2 regions of the Neptuniibacter sp. 2_MG-2023 genome follow, and region 2 is predicted to be linked to the other one. Evidence: predicted binding sites of a transcription regulator. Region 2 holds the regulator's gene; the other holds the start of a gene.

Region 1 (16,480 bases), on a different contig from region 2:
ACTAAGCCTACATCTTCATGACCCATACCTTGAGTCGGCTCATCCAGTAGCATTAATTCAGGTTCTACGGCGAGTGTTGTTGCAATCTCTAATGCCCGTTTACGGCCATAGGAAAGGTCAACAGTAACGGTGTTCGCAAAGCTTTCTAAACCTACAGACTCCAGTAGCGCGAGAGCTTTATCATTTAAACGATTAAGAATCTTTTCCGAACGCCAAAAATGAAAGCTATTGCCTTCTTTACGTTGTAGCGCGATACGCACATTTTCTAAAACACTTAGGTGAGGAAATACCGCGGAGATCTGGAAGGATCGGATCACACCTTTACGGGCAATTGCCGCTGGTTTCAATGGTGTAATATCCTCACCTTGAAACAGAATTTTTCCAGAGGTTGGTTGAAGAAACTTTGTTAATAAATTGAAGACAGTCGTTTTACCTGCTCCGTTGGGGCCTATTAAAGCGTGAATATGTCCCCGTTGGATATTCAGATTAACATCATCGACTGCTGTAAAACCTTTAAAGGCTTTTGTCAGATTACGGGTTTCAAGAATGAAATCCTGTGCTGGCTGGGTCATCGCTTGCTACTCTATTCTGGCCGAAGTCACTGTGAAATGTTGATCAGGCTTCTGCTGTTATTTTTATTAACAGCAGATTAAAGCTTAAATCTTGCTCAACTATTTTGAGAATCTAACCAAATGTAACAAGCGAGTTGAGAGTGGTAACTTTGTGTTACATTCTTCGGGTTGTTGAGCAATGATGGGAAGATGAATTACTGATGCAGCGCCACGCTTCTATTACTATCCGTTTGTTTTTAATGCTGCTTGTGTTGATCGGCAGCATCTTTGGCTCGATCTATTGGCTAACGGTTCCATTAATAAAAGAAAATGTCTTTGGCTTAGAGCTGCACTCTAATCGCCAAGTGCTAAATATTGTTTATGATTTGGCAAACCGTATGTACGCCAGTACAGAAACCTATATAGATAACACCCTTAATTCTCATGAGCAGCGATTAAAGTCAGTATTAGATATCGCTGAAAAACATATAGAGGTTAGCTTGAGAGATGGGCAAACTGCGGGATTAAGTGATGAGCAAGTTTGGCAGAAAGTGTTTGCTGATCTACGTGAATTTGACTTTGGTAATGGTGATTATATTTGGATCGCTGATTATGATGCTCGCCTGTTATCTCACCCCGATAGTGAGTTCAATAATAAGAGCATGTCGAGGGTTATAGGCCCTGAGGGTAAGCTTATTATTCCTGAAATATTAGATAAAGTGCGTGAGGATAAACAAGGGTTTTATAAATATAAATGGCAGCGCCTGAATAATAATACCAAAGTGATTGATAAATACTCCTATGTAAAAGACTTCTCTGAGTGGGGCTTTATTATGGGGGCGGGTGTTTATATTGATGATATTCAGAATGAAGTTGAGTTACAGAAGCAGCGCGCAATTTTTGAGATTAATAAAGCATTAAAAAATGTAAAAATTGCAACGAATGGCTATCTATATGTCTTTGACTCAGAAGGGAATATGCTATTTCATCCCAACCAGAATATCCATGGAACTAACTTTACAAAGCAGCTTAACCCCGTTACACAGCAACCGATCTATCAGGATCTTATGGCCGTGGCTGATTCGGGTAAGGAACTTTACTATAAGTGGGACCGGCCCGATGATCAGGGCAATTACATTTATGAAAAACTATCTTTAGTACGTCATTTATCGGGCTTTGATTGGTATATCAGTTCTTCCGTCTATTTGGATGACCTTAAAGCGAGCTCAGTACAATTAAGTCAGCGGCTGATGGCGATGGGGTTCTTTGCATTACTTGCCGCTATTGTTCTCGCTTTTCTATTTGCTGAGTGGCTGACTTCGCCTATTAAGAAGCTTTCATCGACAGCTTATAAAATCAGCCGAGGTAATTATTCTGCGAAGACAGGTATTCATCGTAATGATGAGTTAGGCCTTTTAGCTGAATCGTTTGATTATATGGTTGATCAGCTGCGGGATAATATTAATACCCTTAATTCACGTGTAAAAGCGCGTACTAAAGAGTTATCTGAATCCAACTACCAGTTACGTGATGCTGTTCTCTCTATGGAGTTGGCTCAAACAGAATTACGTGCAGTTGAAACGCGGCAGCGACTTATTCTTAATGCGCTACCGGCTCAAGTTGCATACTTAGATAAAGAACAGCGCTTTGTCTTTGCTAACCGTGAGTACCTAGATTTATTCAATCAGAGTAAAGATGAGATTGAGGGGAAAACTCTTAAAGAGGTGGTTGGCGATGATATGTATAGAGAGATTCGGCCGAATATAGAACGGGCTCTTGAAGGGCAAACTGAAGTATATGAGTACCTATTTCAGGAACAAGACAGAGAGATGCTAACCCGTCGAACTGTATTGCCGTTTTATAATGATCAGAAAAAAGTGGTTGGTTTTCTTAACCTTTCTATCGATATTACCCATGAGCGGGAAACGGAACGGCGTTTGGCTGAAGTCAGCAAAATGAAAGCGGTAGGTCAGATGTCAGGCGGATTAGCTCATGATTTTAATAATCTATTGACTATTATCTTAGGTAATTTGCTTGAGCTTCAACGGCATAAATCTATACCGGAAGAACTACAAGATAACTTGAGTCCAGCTATTCGTGCGACAAGGCGGGGTGCTGATATGACAAAACGGTTATTGGCTTTTTCTCGTCGACAATCGTTATCTCCTGCACGTATTAAATTAGGCGGATTAATCCATGAGCTCGTTGATTTATTGGCGGCACCATTGCCAGATAATATCAATTTACTGACCGAGATTAAGCCCGAAACACCGGATGTTTATGTTGATGCTGCTCAAATGGAAGATGCCTTAGTTAATATAGTATTGAATGCAGTGGATGCAATGAGTCGGGGAGGGGTGTTGTGTTTAACCGTTTCGGGTACAACATCTACCGCGTCAGATATTGTCAGTGGCGGATTTGATGAAGCGGTAGCGGCGGGTGAGTATGTTTTAATTTGTATTACCGATACAGGGGATGGGTTTACGGAAAAAGCGCTTAAAAAAGCCTATGAGCCGTTTTTTACCACTAAAGGTACCGGAGCTGGCTCAGGACTGGGCTTAAGTATGGTGTATGGTTTTGTAAAACAGTCGAAGGGTTATCTGCGCATACGTAATCGATGCGATATTCATGAAGGGGAAACGGGCGCTCAGATAGATCTTTTACTGCCTGCAACGCTAGGTATTGAATCTGAAGGTAAGGTGGACCAGCAGGCCGTAGTCAGATCTCCTTTTTCAGCAAAAGGGGATCGCGCTTTAGTTTTGTTGGTGGAAGATAACCAAGATCTACGTCAATTAGTGCGTAAGCAATTAACGGACATGGGGTTTGTTGTTATTGAAGCTAATAGTGGCGATGAGGCTGCGTTGTTGCTGGCTGGATTAGAGAGGGTTAGTGGTGTTGTTTCCGATGTAGTGATGCCAGGTCATAAGAATGGCTACGATGTTGCGGCGCTGGTTAAAATGCAGCACCCAAATGCTTTTGTTGTTTTAATGACCGGTTACACGGAGAACCCTCCTGAAACCGATTTTGATTTTAATTTGTTACAAAAACCTTTTGATGCAGATGCATTAGCACAGGCGATCTCGCCCGAGTTAGTTGATAAGAATAAGAAGGATAATCCATGAATGGATACAGTCCATTAATTTACGTTGTTGAAGATGAAGAAGATCTAGGGACGTTGATTTGTTCTTCCTTGAGTAGTTACCGTTATCAAGTGGAATATTGCGCTAATGGCGAACAGTTATTTGCTGCTTTAGATCGTCAGTTGCCGGAGATCTGTATTGTTGATCTGAACTTGCCAGATATTGATGGTATGCAGTTAGTAAAAGAGTTAGAGCATAAGGCGGTTGGGGTGATTATTGTGTCTGGCCGTGATGGTCTAGCTGATCGTGTTTTAGGCCTAGAGTTTGGTGCAGATGATTACATTACTAAACCTTTTGAACCTAGGGAGCTAGTGGCGCGGGTACAAAGCTTACATCGCCGTCTTGAAAAACAGAAACAGCAATCGGCTCAGTGTCCTAAACAAGCACTATTTGCGAATTGGAAATTTCAACCAGAGTCGCTTCATTTAAGCCGAGATCAATACAGTGAGTCGTTAAGTCGAGCGGAAGGGGATATGCTGTTAGCCCTGTTAAAACATCCTTTTCAGATTTTATCTAGAGATCAGCTATTGGGGGAAAATTGCGTTCCCTATGATCGAAGCATTGATGTGCGAATGTCTCGCTTGAGGAAGAAAATTGAGTCAGATCCTCAGCATCCAGAGTTGATTAAAACCGTTTATGGGGCTGGTTATATGCTAACGACGGAGGTTAAATGGCAGTAGCGCCACCTTAGCTTTTAGGTGACGCTACCTTTAGGTTTATCGACCCATCGTATAAAACTCAGGATTAGGCTGCATCGCACTTATAATCGCCATTCTGTTCGATAGACCAAAAAACGCACAGACGCTGGAGATATCCCAGATATCTTCATCATCTAATCCCTGTTTGTAGAGACGGTTATAATCTTCTTCGTTAATCTGCTCTGGTGTACGACATAGTTTCATACTGAAATCGAGAATTGATTTTTGCCGCTGAGTTATTGCACTGTGGTGATGGTTAATACTGATTTGGTCAGAGAGTATAGGCTGTTTCGTGATAATTCTTAACACGGCGCCGTGAGCAACGACACAATACTGACAGCCGTTTGCTGAACTGGTGGCAACCACAATCATCTCTTTCTCAGCTAAGCTCAAATTAGCTTCCCTATTCATGATTGCTTGGTAGTAATCGAAGAATGCACGAAACTCATCAGGGCGGCGAGCTAAGGTCAAAAATACATTAGGGATAAACCCTGTTTTCTCTTGTACTTCGGTGATGATCGCCTGAATATCTTCAGGTAGATCATTCAGGTTGATATAGTGATAGCGACATACGTCTGTGTTAAACATGGCCTTTCCTTATTTTTATAGGGTTTATTTGCTCTGATATAAATGCATTCAGATAGCTAAGAGTAAAAACAGGAAATGCTGCACAATGTTGAGTGAATCCTAACGAAATGTAACCAGAAATGATTTAATACTCCGTCTAAGACCGACCAATCAGATTGATAAAAAGTAGATAGATTCTCTTGAATAAATATAAATTACTTAAACAGGTTGTTATGGCGTTAGAGCGAGACTATCAAAACGCTATAGCCGCAGCAGAACGAGCACATCAAAGCGCCACGGATAAAGAGAACGTTGCTGAAAATAAGTACGATACATTGGGCTTGGAGGCGGCGTATCTTGCCGAAGGTCAATCAAGACGGGTTATGGCGTGTGAAGAGGAGTTAAGGTCGTTTCAGCAGTTACTTGAATCTTCAGGCAATGATGAGGAGGTCGATGAGATTGGTGTGGGCTCATTAGTTAAGCTTGAGGATGAAATAGGGGCAGTGAAATACCTGCTTATCGGGCGTTTAGCCGGTGGTTTAAAGGTGAAATATGGTGATCACAATCTTGGTCAAGAGGTGATGGTAATAACGCCCTCATCCCCATTAGGTAAAGCGTTAATGGGCTTAGGGCTTGGTGATCAGGTTGATATAGGAACTGCTACTGATAAAAAGAGTTATCAAGTAGCAGCGTGTTATTAAATTATCGCGCTAGGAAGGTGATGATTAACCCATTTTGGCAAGTTTAACTAACGTGTTGATGGCAACTTTTAAGTTCTCTAATGCTTGGCCTGCAGGTACTGATTGTTTTGCACAATCGTTGATAGCAACCGCAAAGTCGGTATAAAAACGGGTGTCTTTGTATTGCTTTTTAAGTCCGCCGACTATGGTGGCTTTATACTCATCCACTTGCTTTTGCATCGCTTTGGCTTTGGCTGCATCGCCACCATTAAATTTAAGTAGACCCGGTGTTACGATCTCTTGTTGAATAAAGTTGTCATATCCACCTAACCCAAGACGTACGGCATTTAGATCTTCTTGTGGGTATTTATCAGGCGCAGAATCCAATTTATATTCAACAAAATCTATAACCCCTTGGCAGGTCTGCATATTATTGATTGAAGGCGCAGCGAGTGCAGAGGTCGCTAGTGGTGTGATAAGAGCCGCAAGTAACAGGTTTTTGCTAATATTCATTGATCTTCCTTTATCTATTTTATTGTCGAGCGGTCGGATGGTTTAGATAGCTTCATCACACCGATTTAAATACTGTTTTCCGATAGTGGCATATCTGCATAAACAATGGAAATTGTTGGATATTTAATTACTCATCGACTTTGAAGGGAAGAAATTTACTGAGCTCTATCATCTGTTCATCCACCATAGCCGTTTCTTCCACAATAAAACGTTTAATCGCTTGATTAAAGCCCACCTCTTTTACGTAGTGAGTAGACCAGGTAGCTACAGGCTGAAAGCCTCGTTGGATCTTATGTTCACCTTGGGCTCCTGAATCAAAGCGTTTTAGATTGTTTTGTATGCAGTAATCGATGCCTTGATAGTAGCAGGTTTCAAAGTGCAGGCTGTCGTATTCATCAAAGCAGCCCCAGTAGCGACCATACAAAGTGTCAGAATCTTTAAGTGATAAGGCTGCAGCAACGGGGCGTTCCCCTTGCATGGCTATAACAAGGAGAAGGTTATCGGGCATTGTTTCTTGTAATTTAAAGAAAAATTCTTTGTTCAGATAAGCTTCACGTCCACGCTTTAAGTAGGTCATACGGTAAAAATCATAAAACTGCTCGATCTGCTGGTGGCTGATCTCATGGCCACTGAGCTGTATATGGCTGATCCCTTGGTCGATCACTTTCTGCCGTTCTTTTTTTACATTCTTTCTTTTTCTTGAGGTGAAATAGCTTAAAAAGTGTTCAAAGCTTTTATAGTCTTGATTAAACCATTGATACTGACAGCCTTTGCGCAACATTAATTTGGGCTGCGCTAAATGGTTCTTTTCATATTCGGTTGGAAAAAGGAGATGGAACGAGTTAGCGCCTAATTTCTCGCAGAGTACAGGTATTTGGGCGCGAATAGTGGCTAGCAAAGGAGCGGGATCTTGTTGTGTTAATAGCCTCGGGCCCATAACTGGGGAGAAGGGGATGGCACAGACCAACTTAGGATAGTATTTGAGCCCATGTTGCTGGTAAGCATCGGCCCACGCCCAGTCAAACACGTATTCACCGTAAGAGTGGTTTTTTAGATAGAGCGGCATAATAGCGATGGTTATACCGTTATCTTTTAGTTGTAGGTGTATAGGCTGCCAGCCTGATTGAGCGGAGGCGCTGCCTGATTCTTCCAATGCGTGAAGAAACTCATAGCGGAGAAAAGGGTTATCAGTGGGAGAGAGCTGATTCCATAGGTTTTTATCTATATCGCTGATCTTATGGCTGAATTTTATTTCCAGCATATTGTTGGTACCCGCTTTCTTTTATAGTTGCTAAGCTTTAATTTGAGGATAATGATTGTTAGTGACCTTTTAAACTAATTTATAGGTCTATCTTTGATTGTATGGGGCGTCATCCCCATTGCATATAGGGGCATAAAAATGGATGAGCTAGAACTTGAATTTGAACTTCATCCCCAACTTGCAGCTGATTGTATTGTATTGGGGGACTTTCCTGTTAGTCGTTTATTATTGTTGAATGATGCGAACTATCCTTGGTTTATTTTAGTCCCGCGCCGTGCAGGAGTCACCGAAACTTATCACCTGTCAGATGAAGATCAATGTATATTGATGAAAGAATCCTCTTTTTTAGCGTCTAATCTTGCTGATGCGTTTGCCGCTAAAAAAATGAATATTGCCGCTTTGGGTAATGTGGTTCCTCAGCTTCATATTCATCATATTGTGCGTTACGAATCTGATAAAGCTTGGCCTGCGCCGGTCTGGGGTAAGTTTCCTGCGCAACCTTACACGGCTGAACAGCTAGATGACGTGCGCTCTAAGCTTGAAGTCTTATTGGCAGGTGAGCTCACATTTGAACTTCATTAAACCTGTAGACGTTTGCTTAGTGGATAAAATATTGAGCATCTAAAGGAGATGGCGTCATACGGGTTAAGGCTCTGCCTTTTAATGTAAGGGAAGTATTTAAGTATTCGCTTAGATATAGGCTCTGATCATAATAAGGCAGGCCTTCTATTGTGAAGCCAATAATCTAGAAACCTATAAAACTACTTAGGTTTAGTTACTTTCATTCTGTTAAATTCACTTCAAATAGCTCTTTCTGCGATCAATGCGGGTAGGGGCCTGTCACCATCAAATAATTCAGGTATAATCCGCCGTTTTTAATAGGTTTATCCTTAGCAGTTTGAGGACTTATTTCGAATGCCAATCTTTGATTTTAAGTGTGATAGCTGTGGTCACGAATTTGAGAAGTTAGTTCTTAAAAGTGATGCACCAGCGCCAGTTTGTGTTTCATGCGCAAGCAGTGATGTAGTTAAAAAAGTATCAGCACCGGGCTTTCGTTTATCAGGCTCTGGTTGGTATGAAACAGATTTTAAAACCGGTAAGAAGAAAAATCTTGCAGGTACACCGGACAGCTCCGCTAGCTAAGGTTAGCGAAGAGTACTGGATAGGTTATTAATTCATAGACGATTGGGTGTAGACCCGATCTATTTAAGTTAACAGGAACAGTAAATTATGCGCAGTCATTATTGCGGCGATCTTAGAAAAGAGCATATCGGTGAAGACATTACACTGGCAGGTTGGGTGCACCGTCGCCGTGACCATGGTGGCGTTATCTTCCTAGACGTGCGTGACCGTGAAGGTATTACGCAGGTTGTATTCGACCCCGATCGTGAAGAGAGTTTTACTCTTGCTGATAGCTGTCGTAATGAGTTTGTTATCGAAATTAAAGGGACTGTGCGTGCGCGTCCTGAAGGTACAACTAATGCTGATATGCCGACAGGTGAGATCGAAGTATTAGGTAAAGAACTGGTTCTATTGAACAAGTCTGAAACACCTCCCTTCCAGTTGGATGAACATCAACAGGTGGGTGAAGATGTTCGCTTGCGTCATCGTTACATCGATTTACGTCGTCCTGAAATGCAGGAAAAACTACGTTTCCGCTCTAAAGTATCTAATTCGATCCGAAACTTTTTAGATGACAATGGTTTCCTAGATATTGAAACCCCTATTCTTAACCGTGCAACGCCTGAAGGTGCGCGTGACTTCTTGGTGCCAAGCCGTATCCATGAAGGAGCTTTCTTTGCATTGCCGCAGTCACCACAGCTGTTTAAACAGTTGTTAATGGTGTCGGGTTTTGATCGTTATTATCAGATCGCTAAATGTTTCCGTGATGAAGATTTGCGCGCGGATCGTCAGCCTGAATTTACCCAGATTGATATTGAAACATCCTTTATGGATGAAGAATCAATCATGGGCCTAACTGAGAAAATGATCCGTAAACTGTTCCTTGAGCTTAAGGGTGTTGATCTGGGTGATTTCCCACGCATGCCATACTCTGAAGCGATGCAGCGTTTTGGTTCTGATAAGCCAGATCTCCGCTTCCCAATGGAATTGGTTGATGTTGCTGACTTAATGGCCGAGATTGAGTTCAAAGTCTTTGCTGGGCCAGCAAAAGATCCTAAAGGCCGTGTTGCTGCGCTTAAAGTACCGGGCGGCGCTAAGCTGACACGTAAAAATATCGATGATTACACTAAGTTTGTTAGCATTTACGGTGCTAAGGGCTTGGCGTGGATCAAAGTGAATGAAATTGAAAACGGCGCGAATGGCCTTCAGTCACCTATCATCAAGTTCTTAGGTGATGATGTAACGATGGCGATTATGGAACGCTTAGGCGCAGAAAATGGCGATATTGTTTTCTTCGGTGCTGATCAAGAGAAAGTGGTTTCTGAAGCACTAGGCGCTTTACGTATTAAAGTAGGTGAAGATCTTGAAATGTCTCAGCGCGAGTGGGCGCCACTTTGGGTTGTTGATTTCCCAATGTTTGAAGAGACAAGTGATGGCGGTTTAACTGCGCTGCACCACCCATTTACGGCACCAAGCTGCTCACCAGAAGAGCTTAAAGCTGATCCGCTAGCGGCACTATCCCGTGCGTATGACATGGTGCTTAATGGTTGTGAACTGGGTGGCGGTTCTATCCGTATCCATGATCAAGAGATGCAAGCTAAAGTACTTGAGATTCTAGGTATTTCTGACGAAGAAGCTGAAGATAAATTTGGCTTCTTACTAACAGCCCTAAAATTTGGTGCGCCTCCGCATGGTGGTTTAGCGTTTGGTTTAGACCGTTTGATTATGTTGATGACCGGTTCGGATTCTATCCGTGAAGTCATCGCTTTCCCTAAAACGCAGAGTGCATCTTGTCCGATGACCAATGCGCCAGGTGAGGTTAGCGCTGTTCAGCTTCGTGAATTAAACATTAAATTACGTAAAACGCCTTAGTTTTCGTTTTGCTGTAATAGGGCGCTTAAAAGGGCCTTTTAGTATTAAAAATAAACTGCCTTCGGGCAGTTTATTTGTATCTATAGATCATTATTTTAAAACATACGGTAGATAGGGAGAGGGTGATGGCTGGTCATTCTAAATTTGCAAATATTAAACACCGTAAGGCGGCACAAGATGCTAAACGCGGTAAGGTTTTTACTAAGCTGATTCGTGAACTTGTGGTTGCTGCGAAAGAGGGTGGCGGTAATCCTGATGATAATCCTCGTTTGCGTGCGGCGGTTGATAAAGGCCTAGGCGCAAATATGAAGCGCGATACTATCGATAAAGCGATTCTACGTGGAGCAGGGGGCGCAGAAGGTGATAATTACGATGAGCTCACCTATGAAGGTTACGGCGCAAATGGTGTGGCAATTCTTGTTGAGTGTATGACAGATAACGTTAACCGTACGGTTGCTGGGGTGCGTGCTGCTTTTAATAAGTTTGGTGGAAACTTAGGTACAAGTGGTTCGGTTGCTTACCTATTCGAGAAGAAAGGCCAGATCACCTTTGGGGACGATCTGGATGAAGAGGTTGTAATGGAGGCCGCACTTGAGGCTGGTGCTGAAGATGTGGTTACTAATGATGATAACTCTATAGATGTGTTCACCGATTGGCATGAGTTCATGGATGTAAAGCAAGGTTTGGAAGATGCCGGCTTGCAGCCGGTTCATGCGGAAATTGCGATGATTCCATCAACAACTGTTGAGTTGGATGTAGATGCGGGCCGAAAAGTCCTGAAGCTGATCGATGCGCTAGAGGATTTTGATGATTCTCAGAACGTTTATCACAATGCCATTATCCCTGAAGAATCGATGGACGAATAATTTTCTTTCCTCTTTCTAATGGCCGGGATTATACTCTCGGCTTTTTTTATTCCTCAATATTAGTGGGTTCAGGGTTTTTAAAATGGGCTAGCTCCTGTATTCTTTGCTGTATAAATAAACAGTATTTTTTTGGGGTTGGTGATTTTGAACCGCAATTTGAATCAGAATGTATTAAACAGATGCTTATATTAGGAATAGATCCAGGGTCGCGCATCACAGGTTACGGTGTGATTAATAGTGTTGGCAATAAAAATGAATATGTTGCTAGCGGCTGTATACGCATCAAAGGTGATGAGCTGCCAGAACGCTTGCAGCAGGTTTTTACAGGCGTTGCTGAGGTCATAGAGCGTTATTGTCCTCAAGAGATGGCCATTGAGCAGGTGTTTATGGCACGTAATGCTGACTCAGCTTTAAAGCTAGGTCAGGCGCGTGGTGTGGCTATTGTGGCAGGCACTAATGCAGATCTGCCTGTTTATGAATACGCAGCGCGTAAAGTTAAGCAATCTGTTGTGGGCAAAGGTTCGGCTGATAAGGCACAGATCCAGCATATGGTGACTCAAATTCTGAAGTTGCCAGGCGCGCCTCAAGCGGATGCCGCTGATGCGTTAGCTATTGCTCTTTGTCATGCTCATACACGTAGTAGTTTGATTAAAACTGCAGGTAGTATGTCGTCGCGAAATGCGAGTTGGCGCCGTTAATTTTCTAGTTGCTTAGGCAGCATTGTTACTTATAAGAGTTTAATCATGAGTTACGAATATTTTATCTATATTGCCGACCTTCTGGGTGTTGCGGTTTTCGCCACTGCGGGAGCTTTAGCAGCCCAAGGGAAGCGTTTAGATATTTTAGGGGTGGTAGTGTTAGCTATTGTGACCTCAATTGGTGGCGGAACTATTCGTGATATCACATTGGATATTCACCCGGTTGTTTGGATTGCTGATACGACTTATCTTTGGGTAGCGATTATTTCTGCGGTTGTTGCTTTTGTCGTGTGTCGCTATATGCAATACCCAAGAAGATTATTGTTAATACTTGATGCGATGGGGTTAGCGCTCTTTACAGTTCTTGGTGCTGAAAAAGCCTTAGCATTAGAATTTTCACCGATTATCGCTGTTATGATGGGGGTAATAACGGGTTGTGCCGGAGGTATGATTCGTGACATTCTCACAGGTCAAATTCCGTTAATACTTCAGCGTGACGGCGAGCTTTATGCGACCTGCTCTATTGTCGGTGCGATATTCTATATTGCGTTTTATGAGGTGGTAGAAGAGCAGTTATTGGTACTTATAGCCATGTCGATAGTATTTGTTGTTCGCATGGCTACCATTTTTGCGAACTTGAAATTGCCAGAATTTATTGTCGCAGGACATAAGTTGGAAGATATGAAAAAGGGGCAGGATCAGTGATAGGTCGATTAAAAGGTGAGTTAATAGAGAAACGCCCTCCACAACTCGTTATTGATGTGAATGGAGTGGGTTACGAGGTCGAAGCCTCAATGAATACTTTTTATCGTTTACCTGAATGTGGTTCGCAGCTAATTTTGTTTACTCACTTTGTGACCCGTGAAGATGCGCAGTTGCTCTATGGTTTTTATGAACGGGAAGAACGCACGCTTTTTCGCACTTTAATTAAAGCTAATGGTGTCGGGCCCAAACTGGCGATCACAATCTTATCGGGCATTTCTACTGCCGAATTTGTACGTTGTGTAAATGATGGTGATACCGCGTCGTTAGTAAAATTGCCCGGTGTAGGCAAAAAAACTGCAGAACGTTTGATTGTTGAGATGAAAGATAAAATTCAGGCATTGGGCCTTGAAAGCTCAAGCGAATTTCAGTTATCGGCTGCAGATGGACCTGATATGGCTGCTTTCGAGCCAGTTGCCGATTCTCGGTCTGAGGCTGAAAGCGCGTTGATCGCTTTAGGTTATAAGCCTGTTCAAGCGACTAAATCGGTAGCTCAAGCGGTAAAAGCTTTAGGTGCTACAAGTAGTAGTGAAGCGCTTATTCGTTACGCTCTACGTGCAATGGTTGGGTAGGAGTACTGTAAGTGATAGAAGCTGATCGATTTATTTCGCCGTTAAGTAATCCTGTAGAAGAGGCGACAGATCGCGCTATTCGCCCTAAAACCCTTGAAGATTATGTGGGACAGCCTGTTGTACGCGAGCAGATGGAGATTTTTATTCAGGCTGCGAAAATGCGTAATGAAGCTTTAGATCATACCTTGATTTTTGGGCCTCCGGGCCTAGGTAAAACCACATTAGCTAATATTATTGCTAATGAGATGGGGTCGGAGATTAAAACCACCTCTGGCCCAGTGCTTGAGAAAGCAGGGGATTTAGCAGCGATCTTAACTAATTTAGAACCTAATGATGTTCTGTTTATTGATGAGATTCACCGCCTTAGCCCTAATGTGGAGGAGGTGCTTTATCCTGCAATGGAAGATTATCAACTTGATATTATGATTGGTGAAGGCCCTGCTGCCCGTTCTATTAAGTTGGAGCTGCCTCCTTTTACTTTAGTGGGGGCAACCACGCGAGCGGGGTTGCTCACATCCCCGCTTCGTGACCGTTTTGGGATTGTGCAGCGCTTAGAGTTTTATAATGTCGAAGATTTGACCCGCATCGTTTCCCGTTCAGCTAACCTTTCTGGCACTTATATTGATGAGCAGGGCGCTTCGGAAGTAGCAAAGCGCTCTAGAGGAACGCCACGTATAGCAAACCGTTTGTTGCGCCGTGCGCGGGATTACGCTGAGGTTAAAGGGGACGGTAAGATCAATAATGATATGGCAGATCGAGCTTTAAATATGCTTAATGTTGATCATCATGGTTTTGATCATCTGGATCGCCGAATGTTAATGACGATGATCGACAAGTTTGCGGGAGGCCCTGTAGGTGTAGAGAATCTTGCAGCGGCAATCAGTGAAGAGCGTGATACTATCGAAGATGTATTGGAACCCTACCTTATCCAGCAAGGATTTATTATGCGAACCCCTAGAGGGCGTGTAGTTACTGATTATGCTTATAAGCATTTTGGGATTGATCGGCCAGACGAAGGTTAATCATTACTGGTTTTATTAAATAAACCAAATCCGATTTAGATCAATAAACCCTACTTTAAGTATGCTTTTGTGCTAAAACTGATCTTCGTCAACCCTGTTTTATAGGTCCTAGGTCTAATATACCGATTACTATAATAAAGTAAGTGCAGGTATTGTTATGACGGTTAATCTTACGCTATCAGAGGTGGCGGCCTTTAAAAAGGAGCTTCTCTATCTATTAGAGCAGTTACAAGCTGAAGTGACAGAGGAAATGGAGCCGCAGATAAGCACCGGAGTGCAAACGCTAGAGGTTCATGATTCTGGGGAAGATGCGGATGCTACCGCAGACTTTATGTTGAAAGTTGAATCCCTGTCTAGGCATAACGAAGAGATAGCAGAATGCTTATCTGCGTTAAGTCGAATCAATGCAGGGGAGTTCGGTTTATGTACCGATTGCGGTGAAGAGATTGAATTGAGTCGTTTAAAGGCTTGTCCAACTGCCGCTCGATGTATTCGTTGTCAGTCTTTATATGAGCAAGGTTTGCAAAAAAGCGCATAATTTTTTTTTACAAAACCCTTCATCACTTTTCTTGTATTAAACCAGCCGTTCTAGGCTGGTTTTTTTCTTGTATTAATTCTTCTGACTGTTATTGTTGATCCTAAATTTCTCTGCTGGGAAATAGATTGAACTTATCTGCTTTTGAGTAATCAGAAAGCAGGTTTGGGGTCTCTTTAACTGCTTAAATAGATAAGAAGGATAGTACTGTGGTCGAAAAAATGTCGATCTGGAGTTTGGTTGCAAATGCGAGTTTAGTTGTGCAACTGGTTATGCTAATGCTTTTGTTAGCCTCAGTGCTTTCTTGGATAATGATTTTTCAGCGTCAATCGGTGCTTTCAAAAGCACGTAAAAGCCTCAGGAAGTTTGAAGAACGATTTTGGTCAGGTGTCGATTTAGGCCAACTTTTCCGTGAAGTCAATCAGCAGCCTAATTCCGATTGTGGTGCTGAAAATATTTTCCGTGCAGGCATTAAAGAGTACACCCGATTAACGCAACAGCAGGGTTATGATCCAGATTCTGTAATGGACGGCGTTGAGCGAAGCATGCGTGTTGCTTTAGCGCGTGAAGAAGATAAATTAGAACGTCATCTACCTTTCTTGGCAACCGTCGGTTCAACCAGCCCTTATGTCGGTCTTTTTGGAACCGTTTGGGGGATTATGAACTCCTTCCGTGGCTTAGCCAATGTTCATCAGGCAACTCTAGCATCAGTGGCTCCAGGTATCTCTGAAGCTCTAATTGCTACAGCTATTGGCCTTTTTGCCGCAATTCCAGCCGTCATTGCTTACAACCGTTATTCTGCACAAGTGGAATATCTATTAGGTAATTATGAAACCTTTGCGGATGAATTCTCATCTATCTTGCATCGCCGTATGCATGGATCACACTAATTTAATGGGGAGTGTGATCAGATGATTAGAAGGCATAAGAAAAAGCGCAAGTTGAACGCCGATATCAATGTTGTGCCCTATATTGATGTAATGATGGTGTTATTAGTGATCTTTATGATTACTGCACCGATGCTTACACAAGGGGTTAATGTTGAGTTACCTAAAGCCGCAGCAGAACCTGTAGATGATAAAGACAATGAACCCGTTATAGTGACGGTTAATGCCGATGGCGAATACTTTATCGATATTGGTGGTGACCCTGAAGAAGCGGTTACCGCTGAGGTGGTCCAAGATCGAATCAGTAAGATTTTGGCGACCAATCCAGATAAAATGTTATTAGTTCGCGGCGATCGTAGTGTTGATTACAATACGGTTGTGCAACTGATGGTTTTACTACAACAAGCTGGCGCTCCAAGCGTTGGCTTGGTGACAGAGTAGGTTAGAATTTTGCGTTTAGGTAGTTACCTGCTTCCCACTCTCTTTGCTGTTTTACTGCATGCGGTTGTTGTTGGCTTATTGGCACAGAGTTGGTTTGACCATGAAGACTCGACACGTAAAGTGCCGCGGCATGTTCAAGCAACGATTGTGGATATGAAAACTCAAACTGCACAAAAAAAAGCCGCAGCAGAGGCTAAAGCAAAACAGAAAGCTGATTTGCAACGTAAAGCTGAAGCGGATAAAAAACGTAAAGCGGATGCGAAGAAAAAACAGTTAGCAAAAGAGAAAGCGGC
Region 2 (16,480 bases):
CCGTCAACACAAACAGCATCAAACGGAGAGCTTTATTAGGTTTCTCCTTTTTCAAAAAAGTAGATTTACGTAACTTTTGTGCCAATGCTGAGCCGAATTTACGCGAAAATGTCGCCAACTCCCGCCCATCGGTCGTATCTGGATATTCAACCCAAAGATCAGAACAGGAGGGAAAACCTTCAATTAAGGTTTCAATTTGAGTAACACGATCCTCTCGCTCTAAACTTTGACAGTCACCACAGGCCATCCATTGACGAATAAAGATAAATTCGTGGAAACCGAGCTCTCGTATCGCTTTTTCTGCATGCCCTTCTTGCTGAATATGAAAAAAGAGATAGCCGTCGTTCTCATTAAGCGTGCAGTAACCATATATACCTACAGACCCACACCGATCAGTAATTTCCGCCGCAGCCTCTTTCTCAAAACCGGAACGACACTGTAAAAGCAAACGATTAATAAGGTTCAACGCACCCAATCCTTAATAAAACTAACAATATGATTTAAATGATCCTCACGCGAAAAACCTGATACTTTTCTAGGCTTTAGATCATGATCACCATCGTTTAACCAATGCAATGACACCGATTGTGGCAGATTGTACTGCGTTACATCAGAAAGTGAACCCATTCGATCTCTTGTGCCTTGAAATATATGCATAGGCTTCTCAATCTCTAACAAATGTTCAATACGAAGCCTGTCAGGTTTAGCTGCTGGGTGGAACGGATAACCAAAAACAAAACACCCAATCGCCGGAGAGCGCTCAAACAACATCGAAGCCACACGTCCCCCCATCGACTTCCCTGCCAAATATAACGGCACACCATCATCAAATTGAGCTATCACCTCGTCAAAAGCAGCGAGAAGTTTAGGCATTCGATCAGGAGGACGGCGTTTGCCTGTTTCAGATATAAGCTGCATATAAGGAAATTCAAAACGGATTACTTCGAAGTCTTGCCTAGCTAATTTCTCAGCTATTGTTTGCATAAACTCACTATTCATACCGGCTCCCGCGCCATGCGCAAGAATAATCCGCCCATTCACAGGCTTTCCATTTATTAACACTAACCGCGCCCTATCCACATAAAAGCAACTGATTATTGCACAAATCGAAATTGATTTATGTCAAACAAAGCCCTGAAAAGAACCCCGTTCTTTTTCAAAAAACATAGATATAGGTCAAAAAAAGCCACTAAATAGATCTTAACTTCGAAAAAACAGCAGATACAGAAAAGAATATAACCCTTTAAATTCAACAATTTAAAAGCAAAACCAAGACGTAAGAAGTAAAGATACTATACCTAGGTCGACATTCAACTCCTGCGACAATATGCCCCAGTTAATCTCCTAAATACATTGATAATACGGGCTTATTCCCAGATAATTGGCAGCGAAACTCAAATTTCCATAATCTAGCTTGTTGATGAGAGTCTGACATGAGCACAGCAACTGAACACCCCACCTACAATTATAAAGTGGTGCGCCAGTTCGCCATAATGACAGTAATCTGGGGTATCGTCGGTATGACCGTCGGTGTCCTAATCGCTGCACAATTGGTTTGGCCTGCACTAAACTTTGATACCGCATGGTTGACCTATGGTCGTCTGCGTCCACTGCATACTAACGCAGTTATTTTTGCATTCGGCGGCTGCGCCCTGTTTGCAACTTCTTACTACGTTGTACAGCGTACCAGCCAGCGTCGCCTGATCTCTGATGGTCTTGCAGCGTTTACCTTCTGGGGCTGGCAGGTTGTAATTCTTGCAGCTGCTATCACATTGCCACTAGGTTTGACCTCTTCTAAAGAGTATGCCGAACTAGAATGGCCAATCGATCTACTGATTACAGTAGTTTGGGTTGCTTATGCGGTAGTTTTCCTTGGCACTGTGAAGATGCGTAAAACATCTCACATCTATGTAGGCAACTGGTTCTACATGGCCTTTATCATTACAGTTGCAGTACTGCATATTGTAAATAGCATGGCGATTCCCGTAACAATGTGGAAGTCATACTCTATTTACCCTGGTACTGTAGATGCGATGGTTCAGTGGTGGTACGGCCACAATGCTGTAGGCTTCTTTTTGACAGCTGGCTTCCTAGGTATGATGTACTACTTCGTACCAAAACAAGCTGAACGTCCAATTTACTCTTACCGCCTATCTATCGTTCACTTCTGGGCGTTAATTGCGACATACATGTGGGCAGGTGGTCATCACCTTCACTACACAGCGCTTCCTGACTGGACTCAGTCTGTAGCAATGGTTATGTCTTTGATTCTACTTGCTCCATCATGGGGTGGTATGATCAACGGTATGATGACCTTGTCTGGCGCTTGGCATAAGCTTCGCACAGACCCTGTTCTTCGCTTCCTTGTTGTATCCCTATCCTTCTACGGTATGTCTACGTTCGAAGGCCCAATGATGTCCATCAAGACAGTAAACGCACTGTCTCACTACACTGACTGGACTATTGGCCATGTACACGCAGGTGCACTTGGCTGGGTAGCAATGATCTCTATCGGTGCTGTATACCATATGCTCCCTCGCCTATTCGGCAAAGCTCAGATGTACAGTGTTAGCCTTATTAACACGCATTTCTGGCTTGCTACCGTTGGTACAGTGCTATACATCTGCGCAATGTGGGTTAACGGTATCCTTCAGGGCCTAATGTGGCGTGCAGTGAATGAAGACGGTACGTTGACATACAGCTTCGTTGAAGCACTTGAAGCGTCTCATCCTGGTTACTTCGTTCGTTGGTTGGGCGGCATGTTCTTCCTAACGGGTATGGTTCTGATGGCTTTCAACACTTGGCAGACTGTTCGTAAAAACAGCACTGCACCAGAAGCTAATGCTTCTGCACAAGCAGCTTAAGGTCAAGGGAGCATATAGAAATGATCAAACACGAAACGATTGAAAAGAACATCGGTATCATGATCCTGCTGATTATCATCGTCATCAGTGGCGGTGGTTTGGCTGAGATCGTACCTCTGTTCTTCCAGTCTTCTACGACTAAACCTATCGAAGGTCTACGTACATACTCAGCACTTGAGTTTGAAGGCCGTGACATCTACATCCGTGAGGGTTGTAATGTTTGTCACAGCCAAATGATTCGTCCTTTCCGTGCAGAAACGGAACGTTACGGTCACTTCTCAACCGCTAATGAGCAAGTATGGGAACATCCATTCTTATGGGGTTCTAAGCGTACTGGTCCTGATTTAGCTCGCGTAGGCGGCCGTTACTCTGATGATTGGCATCGCGCTCACTTGTATAACCCTCGTGACGTTGTTCCTGAATCTAAAATGCCGGCATACCCTTGGTTGTTTGAAAACAAGCTAACTGGCAAAGATACAGCCAAGAAGCTTGAAGCACAGCGCAGTGTTGGCGTTCCATTCACTGATGAACAGATCGCTGGTGCGCAGGATGCAGTGCAAGGCAAACATGAGATTGATGCTCTTGTTGCCTACTTGCAGTCCTTGGGCAAATTGCATTCTGAATACAACAACAAGCGGTAATAACGCGTGAATTACGAAGTTTATGGTCCATACATTCCGGTTGTCATGCTAATCACATTCTTAGCGTTGTTTGCTTGGGTACTTAACCCTAAAAACAAAGAAAAATATGACGATGCAGCGAATATGCCTCTTCAGGAACCTGACGAGCCAATACTGGGTGATGAGTCCAATAACGGGGGAGATCAAAAATGAGTGCTTTCTGGAGCGCGTGGGTAACGGTAATTACCCTAGCAGTAATTCTTGGCTGTACTTGGCTGCTTCTTGCTACTCGCAAGAGCCAACCGCACCAAGAGACTACTGAAGAAACGCTAGGCCACGAATTTGATGGCATAGCTGAGTATGATAATCCACTCCCTAAATGGTGGTTCCAGATGTTTATTGGAACTGTCGTTTTTGGTCTGTGTTATCTTGTTCTATACCCAGGTCTAGGTAATTACCAAGGCTTGCTTGGATGGACATCTCACAACCAATGGGAAGAAGAAATTCAACATGCAGAAGAAGTATATAAGCCTGTATTTGCAAAATACGCTTCTCTGCCTACTGAAGAACTTCTAAAGCCTGAAAATGCAGGTGGCCTTAAAATGGGTCAACGCATGTTCGCTAACAACTGCTCACTGTGTCACGGTTCAGCAGCGACAGGCGCACACGGCTTCCCTAACCTGACTGATAATGATTGGTTATACGGCGGCGATCCAAAAACGATCAAAACCACCATCACTAATGGTCGCGTAGGTGGTATGCCACCTTGGGGCGCAGTTCTTGGTGAAGAAGGTGTACGTGATGTTGCGCACTACGTTCTATCACTAAGCGGAGCAGAGTCTGATAGTGAAGCAGCTGAACGCGGCAAAGGCCAATTCCAGGCACTTTGTACTGCTTGTCACGGCGCTGACGCTAAAGGCCTGCCTATCTTAGGAGCACCAAACCTAACTGATAACACATGGTTATATGGCGGCTCTTTTGAGAACATTGCTCATACAATTCGTAACGGTCGTGCTGGTGTAATGCCTGCTCATAAAGACCTATTAAGCGAAGACAAAATCAATTTGATCACCGCTTACGTATATAGCTTGTCAAATAAGTAAGTGCAGAAATTGAAAATAAAAGGCGATATGATATGGATCATATCGCCTTTTTTTGTAGATCGTTTAAAATATTCAGCTTTGCTAATGCATTGAGCAGGTATTAGCAAAGTTGATTTTCAATTATCACTGGTGAGTATGTGAGCAACGATATGAATCAGATCCCAGTTCAAGACGTCACTCCAAAGAAAAAGAAAAATTCTGAGGAGAATTTTGATCTGTACGCAAAACGTGAGCACATTTACGTTAAAGACTATACAGGCATTTTCAAAAAATTCCGTCAAGCATCAAGCTTCATTATGCTTCTAATGTTCTTCGGTTTTTCTTGGATTACATGGGATGGCCGTCAAGCTGTCTTATTTGACCTACCCAACCGCCAATTTCATGTATTTGGCATGACGTTCTGGCCACAAGATTTCATGTTGTTATCTTGGTTACTTATTATTCTTGCTTTCGCCCTCTTCTTCTTCACTGTATTCGCTGGACGTTTATGGTGCGGCTATGCTTGCCCACAATTTGTGTGGACTTGGATCTATATCTGGATCGAAAGCATGACTGAAGGTGACCGTAACAAACGCATGCGCATGGATAAAACCGAAGGTATGAGCACAGAAAAGCTCATGCGAAAAAGCGCTAAGCATATACTTTGGATCCTTTTCTCTATTGCCTCAGCGATTGCCTTTGTTGGCTATTTCACCCCGATAAGAGAACTCATCGATGGCGTTCTCTCATTCCAACTAGGCCCTTGGGAGATGTGGTGGATTGGTTTTATCGCGGTTGCCACATATGGAAACGCAGGCTGGCTAAGAGAGCAAGTTTGTATCTATATGTGCCCCTATGCACGTTTCCAATCCGTCATGTTTGACCAAGACACCCTTATCATTTCATATGATGAAGAGCGCGGTGAAAGCCGAGGTAAACGTAAAAAAGGGAGTGACTATAAAGCCGAAGGCTTAGGTGATTGTATTGATTGTAACCACTGCGTTCACGTATGCCCTGTCGGAATCGATATACGCGATGGTCTTCAATATGAGTGTGTCGCCTGTGGTGCATGTGTCGATGCTTGTGACGATATTATGGAACGAGTAGGCTATGAAAAAGGCCTCGTTAAATACACAACAGAACATCAGTTAGCCGGGAATAAAACTCATATTTTACGTCCACGTTTAATAGGCTACTTTGCAGTTCTCTGCGCGATGTTTATCGCATTCGGATATACACTATATAGCCGTATCCCACTTGAAGTAGATATTTTGCGTGACCGAGGCAAGCTATTCGCTGAAACCTCTAATGGCATGATTGAAAATACTTACACTCTCAAGCTCGCAAACAAAGAGCAGATTGATCATGAATTCAGCATTAAAGTTTCAGGACTTGAAGGCATGAAATATATGGGCGATGAGATTGTAATGATTAAGTCCGGTGAACTATTGGATCTGCCTATACGTATTGCTATTCCAGCTAAATACTTAAGCAAAGCCAATAACAATATTCTTTTTGAGGTTGAAGCATTAGATAACCCTTCAATTTCTATAAAAGAGGAAAACCGCTTTATTGGCCCAGCGCCGAAACGCTAAGTTGCTGATGAATATCAACATAAGGTGGTGCATTTATGCACCACCTTGTTGGTAAATAGGTTAGAATAGCTGCCCGTTAAATGTGTAACCGTACACGCATTTAACTTGCAGCTTTTTTTTGGGGTATATAACAATGAATTCAGAAGACAACACACCGATTGCTCCTTGGTACAGACAGCCTTGGCTCTGGTTTATTTTAGCGCCAATCATTGCCGTCGTTATTTATGGCACCTCTTTCCTTTACCTATCTATCATTACCCACGACGGTATAGTTAAAGATGATATGTACAAAGTTGCACGGGGCCACTTTGTTGACAAATCCCATTCAGAAGCAGCTAAAGCTTTAGGCGTCTCAGGCACTCTTGAACTTGATAATGCAACAGGCGATCTAATGGTACATTTCAGATCAAACCAGACCGAAAAGCCTAAGCATTTAACACTAAGTATCGTGCATCCAACGCATCAACAGTACGATCAAAACATCATGCTAAAACAGGTTCCAAGCACCAATTCATATACCGGTAGCCTGCAAACATCCCTTAAAGGTAAACGTTACCTTATCTTAGAAGATGATTCTGCTAGCTGGAACTTACGTGCGGAGATCCATCCGCCTTATGATCAAAATAGTATTGAGTTAGAACCAGCGCACAACTAATGACGGACAACCACTCATCAAAAAATTGCTACCACTGTGGACTCCCTATTCCACCTGGTAGCAATTTCACAACCATTATCAATGATGAACCGCGTGACATGTGCTGTCCCGGTTGTTTAGCTGTAGCAGAAACCATCGTTAATAGTGGGCTAGATACCTATTATAAGCATCGTACCGAATCAGCAGGTTCACCTGAAATTAGAAGCAAAGAGTTACCTGAACAACTTCTTCAAGAACTAACTCTCTATAACGAACCTAATATCCAGAAAGACTTTGTCATTACTAAAGACAACTTATCCGAAGCCTCCCTCGTTATTGAAGGCATCACTTGTGCAGCCTGTGTTTGGCTCTTGGAACATCATATTCAAGGGATTCCTGGCGTTGAGAAAGCACACGTTAACTTAACTAACCACCGTGCGCGTATCACTTGGGATAAAACAGTTACCCCATTAAGCACCCTGCTTTCTGAAATATACCGTATAGGTTATCAAGCCCACCCCTATCACCCTGATAAAGAAGAGCAGCTTTTAGAACAAGAACAGAAGCGAGCAACCCGCCGACTAGGTATTGCCGGTATAGGGATGATGCAAACAATGATGATCGCGGTTGCTCTTTATGGCGGTGACATTCAGGGCATTGAAAATAGATACGTCACATTCATGCGTTGGGCAAGCCTAGTTATTGCTTCCCCCGTTATTTTTTATGCCGCACGCCCCTTCTTTCTGGCGGCTTGGCGAGACCTCAAAACCAAACATCTCACTATGGATGTTCCTGTATCACTAGCTATAGGTGGCGCCTATCTCGCCAGCGTTTGGGCAACAATCACAAATAGCGGCGAAGTCTATTTTGATTCAGTGACCATGTTTACTTTCTTTCTTTTAATTGGTCGCTTCCTTGAGATGAAAGCCCGTCACCGCACAGGCCGTGCGGGGAACTCTTTACTTAATTTACTACCTGCAAGTGCATTAAAGATCGTCGGCAATGATGAGCAACTAATTCCCGTCAAAGACTTAACGGTAGGCGATTATGTCATTATACGGCCAGGCCATACGATCCCAGCTGACGGCATTATCACCGCGGGTAACAGCTCAGTTGATGAATCCGCATTAACCGGTGAATACCTACCTATACGCAAGCAAATCGATGATAAGGTTGTTGGCGGCACAATTAACGTAGAAAACCCAATTACCATCAAGATCATTCAAACAGGTAACGAGACCCAGTTATCTGCCATTGTTCGTTTGCTCGAACGGGCGCAAGAGGAAAAACCTCATGTAGCTAAAGTCGCCGACAAAGTCGCTAGTTATTTTGTCACTGCGGTTCTACTAACAGCGATTATTGTTGGCTTCAGTTGGTGGCTAGTTGAACCCTCTCAAGCCTTTTGGATTACACTCTCAGTTCTCGTTGTCACCTGCCCATGCGCACTCTCTCTAGCAACTCCGACAGCACTGACTGCAGCAACCGGTACCTTAAGACAAAATGGGTTATTGATTACCCGCGGCCATGTATTAGAAAGCCTAGCCACTGCCACCCATATTGTTTTTGATAAAACCGGCACATTGACTCAAGGCAATCTGAGCCTACAGCAAATCGTACCCTTAACAGATCTCAGTGAAAGCGAATGTACTAAAATTGCAGCGGCGATTGAAAAACATAGTGAACACCCTATAGCCAAAGCGTTTCATGAGAAATCAGCCGAACTGAACGCTTCCAATATCCATAATGAAGTAGGTCAAGGACTCGAAGGGTCTATAGGTAATCTGCGCTACCGTATAGGAAAACCAGACTTTTCATCCCAGATTTGTTCACAACCTCAACCCCCTTTGCCAGAAACCAGTGGTCAATGGCTACTCCTTTGCAATGAAAATTCAGCTTTAGCTTGGTTTAGGCTCAACGACCAAGTTCGCAGAGAAGCCCAACAGACCATCAAACATCTACAGCAACTGGGATTAACCTGTGAAATGCTAACAGGCGATAATTCATCTGCGGTTGAGGAAGTAGCCACTTTCTTAGGTATTAATAACACAGTATCAGGCGTCTCTCCTGAGCAAAAGCTAAGTCATGTGAAAAACCTTCAAGAAAATGGCGCACAGGTCGTCATGGTAGGCGATGGAATAAATGACATTCCTGTACTGGCTGGCGCCCAAACATCGATTGCTATGGGCGGCGCAACAGACTTAGCAAAAACTAATGCTGACGGAGTGTTAATCAGTCACGACCTACTACGCTTAGTGGACGGTATTTTACTCGCTCGAAAAACTAAGCGAATCATCAAACAAAATTTATTTTGGTCTCTTTTCTATAACCTTATGGCGCTTCCTCTTGCAGCTTTTGGCTTTATTGCTCCTTATATGGCGGCACTAGGAATGTCTGCAAGCTCGCTTGTTGTTGTCAGTAATGCTATGCGTTTGAACCGCTTAAAGAAAAGAAAATTAGGCCCAATCAAACATCAATCTGAAACGTTGAAGACTAACCCCTAACAACAAAATCAGGTAGAATTACTCCTTTAAAAATTAAGGGTTATTGATTCCCATGGACATTATTTTTCTCCTTATTCCAATCGCTATCATCTTAGCGAGCTGTGCCGTTTGGGCTTTCTTTTGGAGCGTTAATAATGGTCAGTATGATGATTTGGACAGCCCCGCTCATAGCATTTTATATGACGATGACGAAGCACTGATTCCCGATGACGCCAAAGTAAAAAAACCTTCTCCTAAGGATAAGGATGACTGAAGCACTCTCACTACCAACCGCATTTTTGCTAGGTTTACTCGGCGGTACACATTGCCTTGGTATGTGCGGTGGTATTGCGACAACAGTTTCCCTTAGCAGCCCAAATGGTATGAAAGGCTTTGGCTTATTACTGGGTTACAACAGCGGGCGAATTACCAGCTACGCTATAGCGGGGGCATTACTCGGCAGTGTAAGTTGGTTAATTGAAAACCCAAGCATACAACTCGCATTACGAATATTTGCAGGTTTAATGTTAGTCAGCATGGGACTTTATATAGCACAATGGTGGCAAGGTCTGACCAAGGTTGAGCATCTAGGCTCCTATCTCTGGAAAAAAATCAGCCCTTTTGCACGCCACTTTTTACCGGTTAAAACATTACGCCAAGCACTCATGCTCGGCGTACTTTGGGGCTGGCTACCTTGCGGTCTCGTTTATAGCACACTCATATGGGCATCCGCCGCTGCGGACTGGACCTTAAGCGCACAATTAATGATCGCTTTTGGATTAGGCACGCTGCCCACTATGCTTTTAACTGGCGTTTTAGCACAACAGGTAAAAACAGTTTTACAACGAAAACTAACAAAACACCTCTCTGGTAGCCTGATTATACTGATGGGACTCTACACAATCCCTTGGCAAGGCATACTGAATTAGCCATAGAGTTAAACCAAGCTTAGTTACTAATAGATTATTTACTGTCAGTGATGGCAGCAGTCGAGATAACGAGGGAAACATTCGTGGATAGCAACCTGATAAAATGGGACTTAGATCTAATCAAGCGATACGACCTTTCAGGTCCACGCTATACATCTTACCCAACAGCCGTTCAGTTCGATCCTGAACTATCTTCCTCGGATTTAGTGACAACAGGACAGAACTCTGCCGACTTAAATGCGCCACTCTCTCTTTATGTGCACATCCCATTTTGCGCACACGTCTGCTACTACTGTGCCTGCAATAAGGTCATTACACGAAATCGTAAGAAAGCACAGCCCTATTTGGATACCCTGTATAAAGAGATGGCTCAGCTTTCCAAATGGTATAGTAATGACCGTCAGGTCACTCAGCTTCACTGGGGCGGCGGTACGCCTACTTTCATTAGCCATGAGCAGATGAGAGAGTTAATGCAGCAGATGCGGGCTAATTTTAATCTACTAGATGATGACTCCGGCGATTACTCTATTGAGATAGATCCAAGAGAAGCCACTGAAGAAACAATCCAAGTATTAAGAGAGATCGGTTTTAATCGCATTAGCTTAGGTTTACAAGATATAGACCCTAAAGTGCAAGAAGCTGTTAACCGTGTGCAATCGGTTGAACAAACTTCTGCCATTTTAGAAGAAGCTCGCCGCCAAGGCTTCCGCTCACTTAACCTTGATCTTATTTATGGCTTGCCCTATCAAACATTTGATGGCTTTAACGAGACATTAGATACCGTTATTGAGATGAACCCAGATAGACTCTCTGTATTTAATTATGCTCACCTGCCAGATCGTTTTAGGCCACAGCGTCACATCGATGAATCAACACTACCTAGCCCAGAGACGAAACTTGCTATTCTAGAATCAACTATCAGTAAACTACTCAATGCCGGTTATGTCTATATAGGCATGGACCACTTTGCTAAACCTGATGATGAATTAGCTATTGCGCAAAACACGGGAAAACTACACAGAAATTTCCAAGGCTACACAACACATTCTGAATGTGACTTAGTTGCCATGGGGGTATCTGCCATTAGTCAAATTGGTTCTGTGTACTATCAAAACCAGCATGAGATGCAAGCTTATACAGATACAGTAGAAAGCGAAAAACATGCAATTAAACGCGGCGTAAGCTTAACCCAAGATGACATTATCCGACGCCATGTCATCACTCATCTTATTTGCCATTTCGAATTAGAAAAAGCACCAATAGAGCAGCGCTTCGGTATCCAATTCGATCAGTACTTTGCCGATGCCCAGCAAGAGCTAAGCGCTTTTACCACCGATGGTCTTATTCAAATGGACACAAAACGCATTACCGTATCACCCGCCGGTCGGTTACTAATTCGCAGAATATGCATGGCTTTTGATGCTTATATACCAAAAGACCTTAGCTCACAGCGATTCTCACGGATTATTTAACTTTCCGTATTTACAGAAATATTACATAATCAAAATGTAGCCACTCGATTATAACGACAACAGGAATGTATTATGAGTGATAACAAGACAAACGAAGGGAAGCTGCGCAGTTTGCAGCAGGTTAGCTGTAACACTTGTAGTCTTAGCTCATTATGTCTCCCCGTTTCGCTTAATATGACAGAGATGGAACGGTTAGATAGGATTATCGATAAAAGCCGACCATTAAAAAAAGGGGAGCACCTATTTAACCAAGGTTCCGAGTTCACTGACGTGTATGCGATTCGAGCAGGGACCGTTAAAACCTACACCATCACAAATGAAGGTGAAGAACAGATCACTGGATTCTATTTTCCAGGTGAACTTGTTGGCATGAGCGGATTTGATTGCAACGAATACCCTGTCTCAGCAAAAGTACTAGAAACTACAACCGTTTGTGAAATTCCATTTGAGCGTCTCGACGATCTGTCGGGGCAGCTTCCGGAACTACGCCGCCAGCTTTTACGCACTATGAGTAAAGAGATTCGCGAAGAGCAACAGATGATGCTTCTTTTATCAAAGAAAAATGCAGAAGAGCGTGTAGCAACATTCTTGGTGAAAATATCGCAACGCTTTAAAGCAAGAGGCTATTCTGAAACAAGCTTCCGTCTATCCATGTCACGTAATGAGATTGGTAATTACTTAGGCTTAGCCGTAGAAACTGTCAGCCGTATTTTCACACGTTTCCAAAAAGCTAATTTACTGCGCGTTGAAGGTAAAGAGGTTCATATAGAAGATATAGAGCAACTCTACAGATTATCTGGAGAGATTATAGAAAGTGATGCGACTGAACCAGTAAGTGCTCAATGTGGTAAAAACGGCCACTGCTAAAGATCGATAAAATAAAAGAGCACCGGCATATTGACTACCGGTGCTCGTCAGTCGCACAAAAAGTAGCCATCTCAATGTGTAACCCAACGGGTTCATTAGACCTTTATCTCCCCTAAAATGCATTGAGCCAAATCAACAAGCAGTTTCCAAGGAGTTTTTAATGTCATACGACGAATGTTATGTGAAGTCAGTTATTCGAACCATCCCTGACTGGCCTGAACCTGGCGTACAGTTCCGTGACATAACCCCCCTATTTAAAGACCCGAAAGCATTGCGCATGATCTCTGACGCTTTTATTCAGCGTTATGTTGATAGTGATATTACTCATATCGCCTGCATTGATGCCAGAGGCTTTTTGATCGGCTCTATTATCTCCTACCATCTAAATATTCCCTTAGTTCTCGTCCGTAAAAAAGGGAAGCTTCCAGGCCAAACAATCGAACAAGAATATAAGCTGGAATATGGCACAGCGACCGTTGAAATGCAGGTTGATGCAGTTACTTCTGGAGACAAAGTTTTAGTTTTTGACGATTTAATCGCTACAGGCGGAACAATACTTGCGGCCTGCAGCATTATCAAAAAATTGGGAGCATCAGTATCAGAAGCCGCTGCACTCATTGACCTACCTGATCTTCAAGGTTCCAGTAAAATCCAAGATGCAGGTGTCCCAGTACATACGCTTCTAGCCTACGAAGGCCTTTAAACACTACAAGTGACCTCTAATAGAATACTGAAACGGCTTGCATATTTCTTTTAAGAATATCATTATAACTTAATTGACGAACAAGCCGTTTAGGTATTTCTATGCTCCGTATTATTATCGCCCTATTCCTTGCTAGCAGCCTTCTTAACTCCAGCAACCTATATGCAGAAGAGATCACACTAAAATATAAGCATCTCGACTTAAATGCCAACCTGCACCTGACAGAAGAGAACGGTTTTAACAATATACTTCTCATCACCCACGGCACACTCGCCCACAATGGCATGGAGATCATTGCCACATGGCAAGAGCTACTGGCTGATGAAGGCATGAGTAGCCTAGCTATCAATTTAAGTTTAGGCCTGGATAATCGGCATGGTATGTACGACTGTAAAACTCCTCACACCCATAAACATACCGATGCAATTCCTGAAATAGCTGCTTGGGTGGACTGGCTTAAAACACAAGGTAGCCAATCGATAATATTAGCCGCCCACTCCCGGGGAGGGAATCAAACAGCTTGGTATGCGGATACACACTCAGACCCTGTTATAAAAGGACAAATTTTAATTGCTCCGCAAACTTGGTCGGAACAATATGAAGCAGCGAGTTACAACAAACGCTACCAACACTCACTGCCAGATCAGCTAGAAAAAGCTATTCAATTAGCCCCAGATAACATGCTTACCAATACAGATTTTATCTACTGTGAAGATACGCAAGTAGCCGCTTCAAGCTTTGTAAACTACTATCAAGCTAACCCACGCCTTGATACTCCCACGCTATTATCTAAAACTACACTGCCAACACTAGTCTTCAGTGGCAGTGAAGATACTATTGTTGCCGATCTATTTGAAAAATTGGAAACTTTAAACAACGATGCGGTACAAAGCATTCAAATTGAGGGAGCTGATCACTTCTTTCGCGACCTTTATATGGATGAAGTTACTGAACATAGTTTAGAATTCATCGAACAACTATAAACACTCAGCCCCTACGCTGAGAATAAACGCCGGAATTTACATGTTTAGATTACTACCGATCTTTTGTTTAATAATCAGCCAAGCGATCTGGGCTGTGGAAATACCGAGAACAAAAGACTTACAGCAAGCCTATGTAGAGACTGGTAGAAATTCATCAGGTCAGGAAAAAGTTGTGATGCTCTTAGTCTCGCAACCTAATTGTAACTACTGTCTTCTTATTACCGAAGAGATCATCCATCCAATGCTTTTAAGTGGTCATTATGAGAGCACTACGCTCTTTAGCGAGCTTGAAATTAATACAGGAGGTAGCATTAAAGATTTTAACGGGCAACAGGTAGGCGCTAATACATTTGCTCAACGGTACAATGCATGGGCAACCCCAACACTGCTTTTTCTCAACAATAAAGGTGAGGAAATTGCAGAAAAGATGGTCGGCATCAACACCTTAGATCTCTACGGATACTATGTCGATAAGTCCCTTAATACAGCTTTTAAAAAAATAAATCCCTAAGCACCCTATTTAGATAATTAATTTCGTCATAAACCTATAATTTCCTCTTCCATCCACAACATTTCTTGCTACTATGCACTGCCTTTTTTCTATCAGGAGCTGCTATGTGGTTTAAGAATGTCATCTTTTATCGTTTAACTGAACCCTTCGAATACACACAGGAACAGTTACAAGAAAAGCTCTTGGAACAAACATTTACACCTTGTAAAAGCCAAGAATTGAGCCGTTATGGCTGGGTTTCACCTTGCCATTTAACAGAAGATCTACTCGCTCACCAAGTACACGGCATGTTTATGGTGGCTACCCGCAAAGAGGAAAAGATCCTACCCGGCGCCGTTATCAAAGAAGCCGTTGGTGAAAAGGTTGCCGTTATTGAGCGCGACCAAGCACGTAAAGTTTATAAAAAAGAGAAAGACCAACTAAAAGATGAAGTTGTGCTTGACCTCCTACCCCGCGCTTTCAGTAAGTTCCAACAAACCAGTGCAATTATACTTCCTAGCTTAGGCTGGATTGCTGTTGATTCTTCTAGCCACAAACGTGCTGAAGAGCTACTAAGCCACCTACGTGGAACGCTAGGTAGTCTACCTATAGTACTTCCTGATGTGCAGCAATCACCATCAGCCGTTATGTCCACTTGGTTAGAAAGTGACACTAGCATACCTGAAGGCTTTGAAGTGTTAGATGAATGCGAGTTACGCGATAATGTCCTTGAAGGCGGTGTTATTCGAATTAAAGGTCAACAACTGGAAGATGAAGAGTTTGTTGCCCACCTTGAAGCAGGTAAACGAGTAGTTAAACTTGCCCTTGAATGGGATGAACATCTGAAAATCCTGCTACAAGATGATCTCTCAATCAAACGCCTTAAACTCAGTGACCAACTACAAGATAAAATGTCCGATGAGGCCGCTGAAGATGAAGTCGCTCAATTTGATGCAGATATGGTTCAAATGGGCTTAGAGTTTGCCAAACTGTTCCCTGCGATTATTAAGGCCTTTGGTGGTGAAGCAAAGAGACCCTAAACTAATCGCTGCTTCCCAGCCATACTTAATGACTGGGAAAAGGTGTACAGAAAAACTTGGCTTTAATTCTTAAAAATAATTATAATATTAGAATATTCTAATTTAATGATGGTTAGAGACATGCAAAATAGCCCTGAACAGAACTTACCTAAACTACAATTTTTTCCTGCAGCTTTTTTCTCTGTAGTAATGGGATTAACAGGGCTTACCCTCGCTTGGGATAAAGCCTCTGTCGTTTTTGGTTTTACTGACGTGATTGCTCAGGCACTCCTTATTCTAAGTGCGTCAGTACTACTACTGATTGTTATCACTTATACATTAAAAGCAAAAAAATACCCAAACGCTGTTGTAGAAGAGTATCAACATCCCATCAAAATGAGTTTTTTCCCTGCGTTTTCCATTAGTCTTATTTTAATGAGTATCGCAACTCTACATGTATCTAAGGAGCTCTCATTATATTTATGGGGAACAGGTGTCACTATACACTTAGGTTTTACCATCCATGCTTTAAGCCAATGGATTCACCATCCAAAATTTAAAATCGAACATTCAACCCCAGCATGGTTCATACCTGTTGTCGGTAATATCCTGATTCCCATTGCCGGTGTTGAGCATGGTTTTATAGAGTTAAGCTGGTTCTTTTTTTCAATTGGGTTTATTTACTGGATTATTTTAAAGACTCTCATTTTTAACCGTATGTTCTTCCATGAGCCGCTACCAC

The links. The regulator FNR, encoded in region 2, switches genes on or off when oxygen is low (the NO sensors DNR and NnrR bind a similar motif). The targets are predictions, from matches to a motif close to TTGATNTANATCAA.
Region 1: the regulator FNR is predicted to act here: its motif matches at 14,403-14,416, upstream of Q4486_RS14490 (TraR/DksA family transcriptional regulator).

What each region holds. Positions count from the first base shown of each region.
Region 1 covers NZ_JAUOQC010000018.1:27,120-43,599, forward strand. The annotation lists gene Q4486_RS14415 (ABC transporter ATP-binding protein) at 1-572, opposite strand, end outside; gene Q4486_RS14420 (cache domain-containing protein) at 773-3,673, shown strand; gene Q4486_RS14425 (response regulator transcription factor) at 3,670-4,371, shown strand; gene Q4486_RS14430 (peroxidase-related enzyme) at 4,408-4,977, opposite strand; gene Q4486_RS14435 (transcription elongation factor GreAB) at 5,157-5,657, shown strand; gene Q4486_RS14440 (hypothetical protein) at 5,682-6,149, opposite strand; gene Q4486_RS14445 (GNAT family N-acetyltransferase) at 6,277-7,410, opposite strand; gene Q4486_RS14450 (HIT domain-containing protein) at 7,549-7,992, shown strand; gene Q4486_RS14455 (FmdB family zinc ribbon protein) at 8,326-8,553, shown strand; gene aspS (aspartate--tRNA ligase) at 8,641-10,404, shown strand; gene Q4486_RS14465 (YebC/PmpR family DNA-binding transcriptional regulator) at 10,530-11,270, shown strand; gene ruvC (crossover junction endodeoxyribonuclease RuvC) at 11,450-11,968, shown strand; gene Q4486_RS14475 (trimeric intracellular cation channel family protein) at 12,014-12,673, shown strand; gene ruvA (Holliday junction branch migration protein RuvA) at 12,670-13,302, shown strand; gene ruvB (Holliday junction branch migration DNA helicase RuvB) at 13,314-14,324, shown strand; gene Q4486_RS14490 (TraR/DksA family transcriptional regulator) at 14,482-14,862, shown strand; gene tolQ (protein TolQ) at 15,069-15,749, shown strand; gene tolR (protein TolR) at 15,771-16,187, shown strand; gene tolA (cell envelope integrity protein TolA) at 16,197-16,480, shown strand, end outside.
Region 2 covers NZ_JAUOQC010000002.1:146,549-163,028, reverse strand. The annotation lists gene rlmM (23S rRNA (cytidine(2498)-2'-O)-methyltransferase RlmM) at 1-466, opposite strand, end outside; gene Q4486_RS03285 (alpha/beta fold hydrolase) at 463-1,062, opposite strand; gene ccoN (cytochrome-c oxidase, cbb3-type subunit I) at 1,434-2,864, shown strand; gene ccoO (cytochrome-c oxidase, cbb3-type subunit II) at 2,888-3,505, shown strand; gene Q4486_RS03270 (cbb3-type cytochrome c oxidase subunit 3) at 3,512-3,697, shown strand; gene ccoP (cytochrome-c oxidase, cbb3-type subunit III) at 3,694-4,587, shown strand; gene ccoG (cytochrome c oxidase accessory protein CcoG) at 4,737-6,161, shown strand; gene Q4486_RS03255 (FixH family protein) at 6,295-6,816, shown strand; gene Q4486_RS03250 (heavy metal translocating P-type ATPase) at 6,816-9,296, shown strand; gene ccoS (cbb3-type cytochrome oxidase assembly protein CcoS) at 9,349-9,549, shown strand; gene Q4486_RS03240 (sulfite exporter TauE/SafE family protein) at 9,542-10,204, shown strand; gene hemN (oxygen-independent coproporphyrinogen III oxidase) at 10,288-11,676, shown strand; gene fnr (fumarate/nitrate reduction transcriptional regulator Fnr) at 11,749-12,543, shown strand; gene Q4486_RS03225 (adenine phosphoribosyltransferase) at 12,704-13,246, shown strand; gene Q4486_RS03220 (alpha/beta hydrolase) at 13,348-14,229, shown strand; gene Q4486_RS03215 (thioredoxin fold domain-containing protein) at 14,270-14,740, shown strand; gene rdgC (recombination-associated protein RdgC) at 14,845-15,759, shown strand; gene Q4486_RS03205 (SLAC1 anion channel family protein) at 15,880-16,480, shown strand, end outside.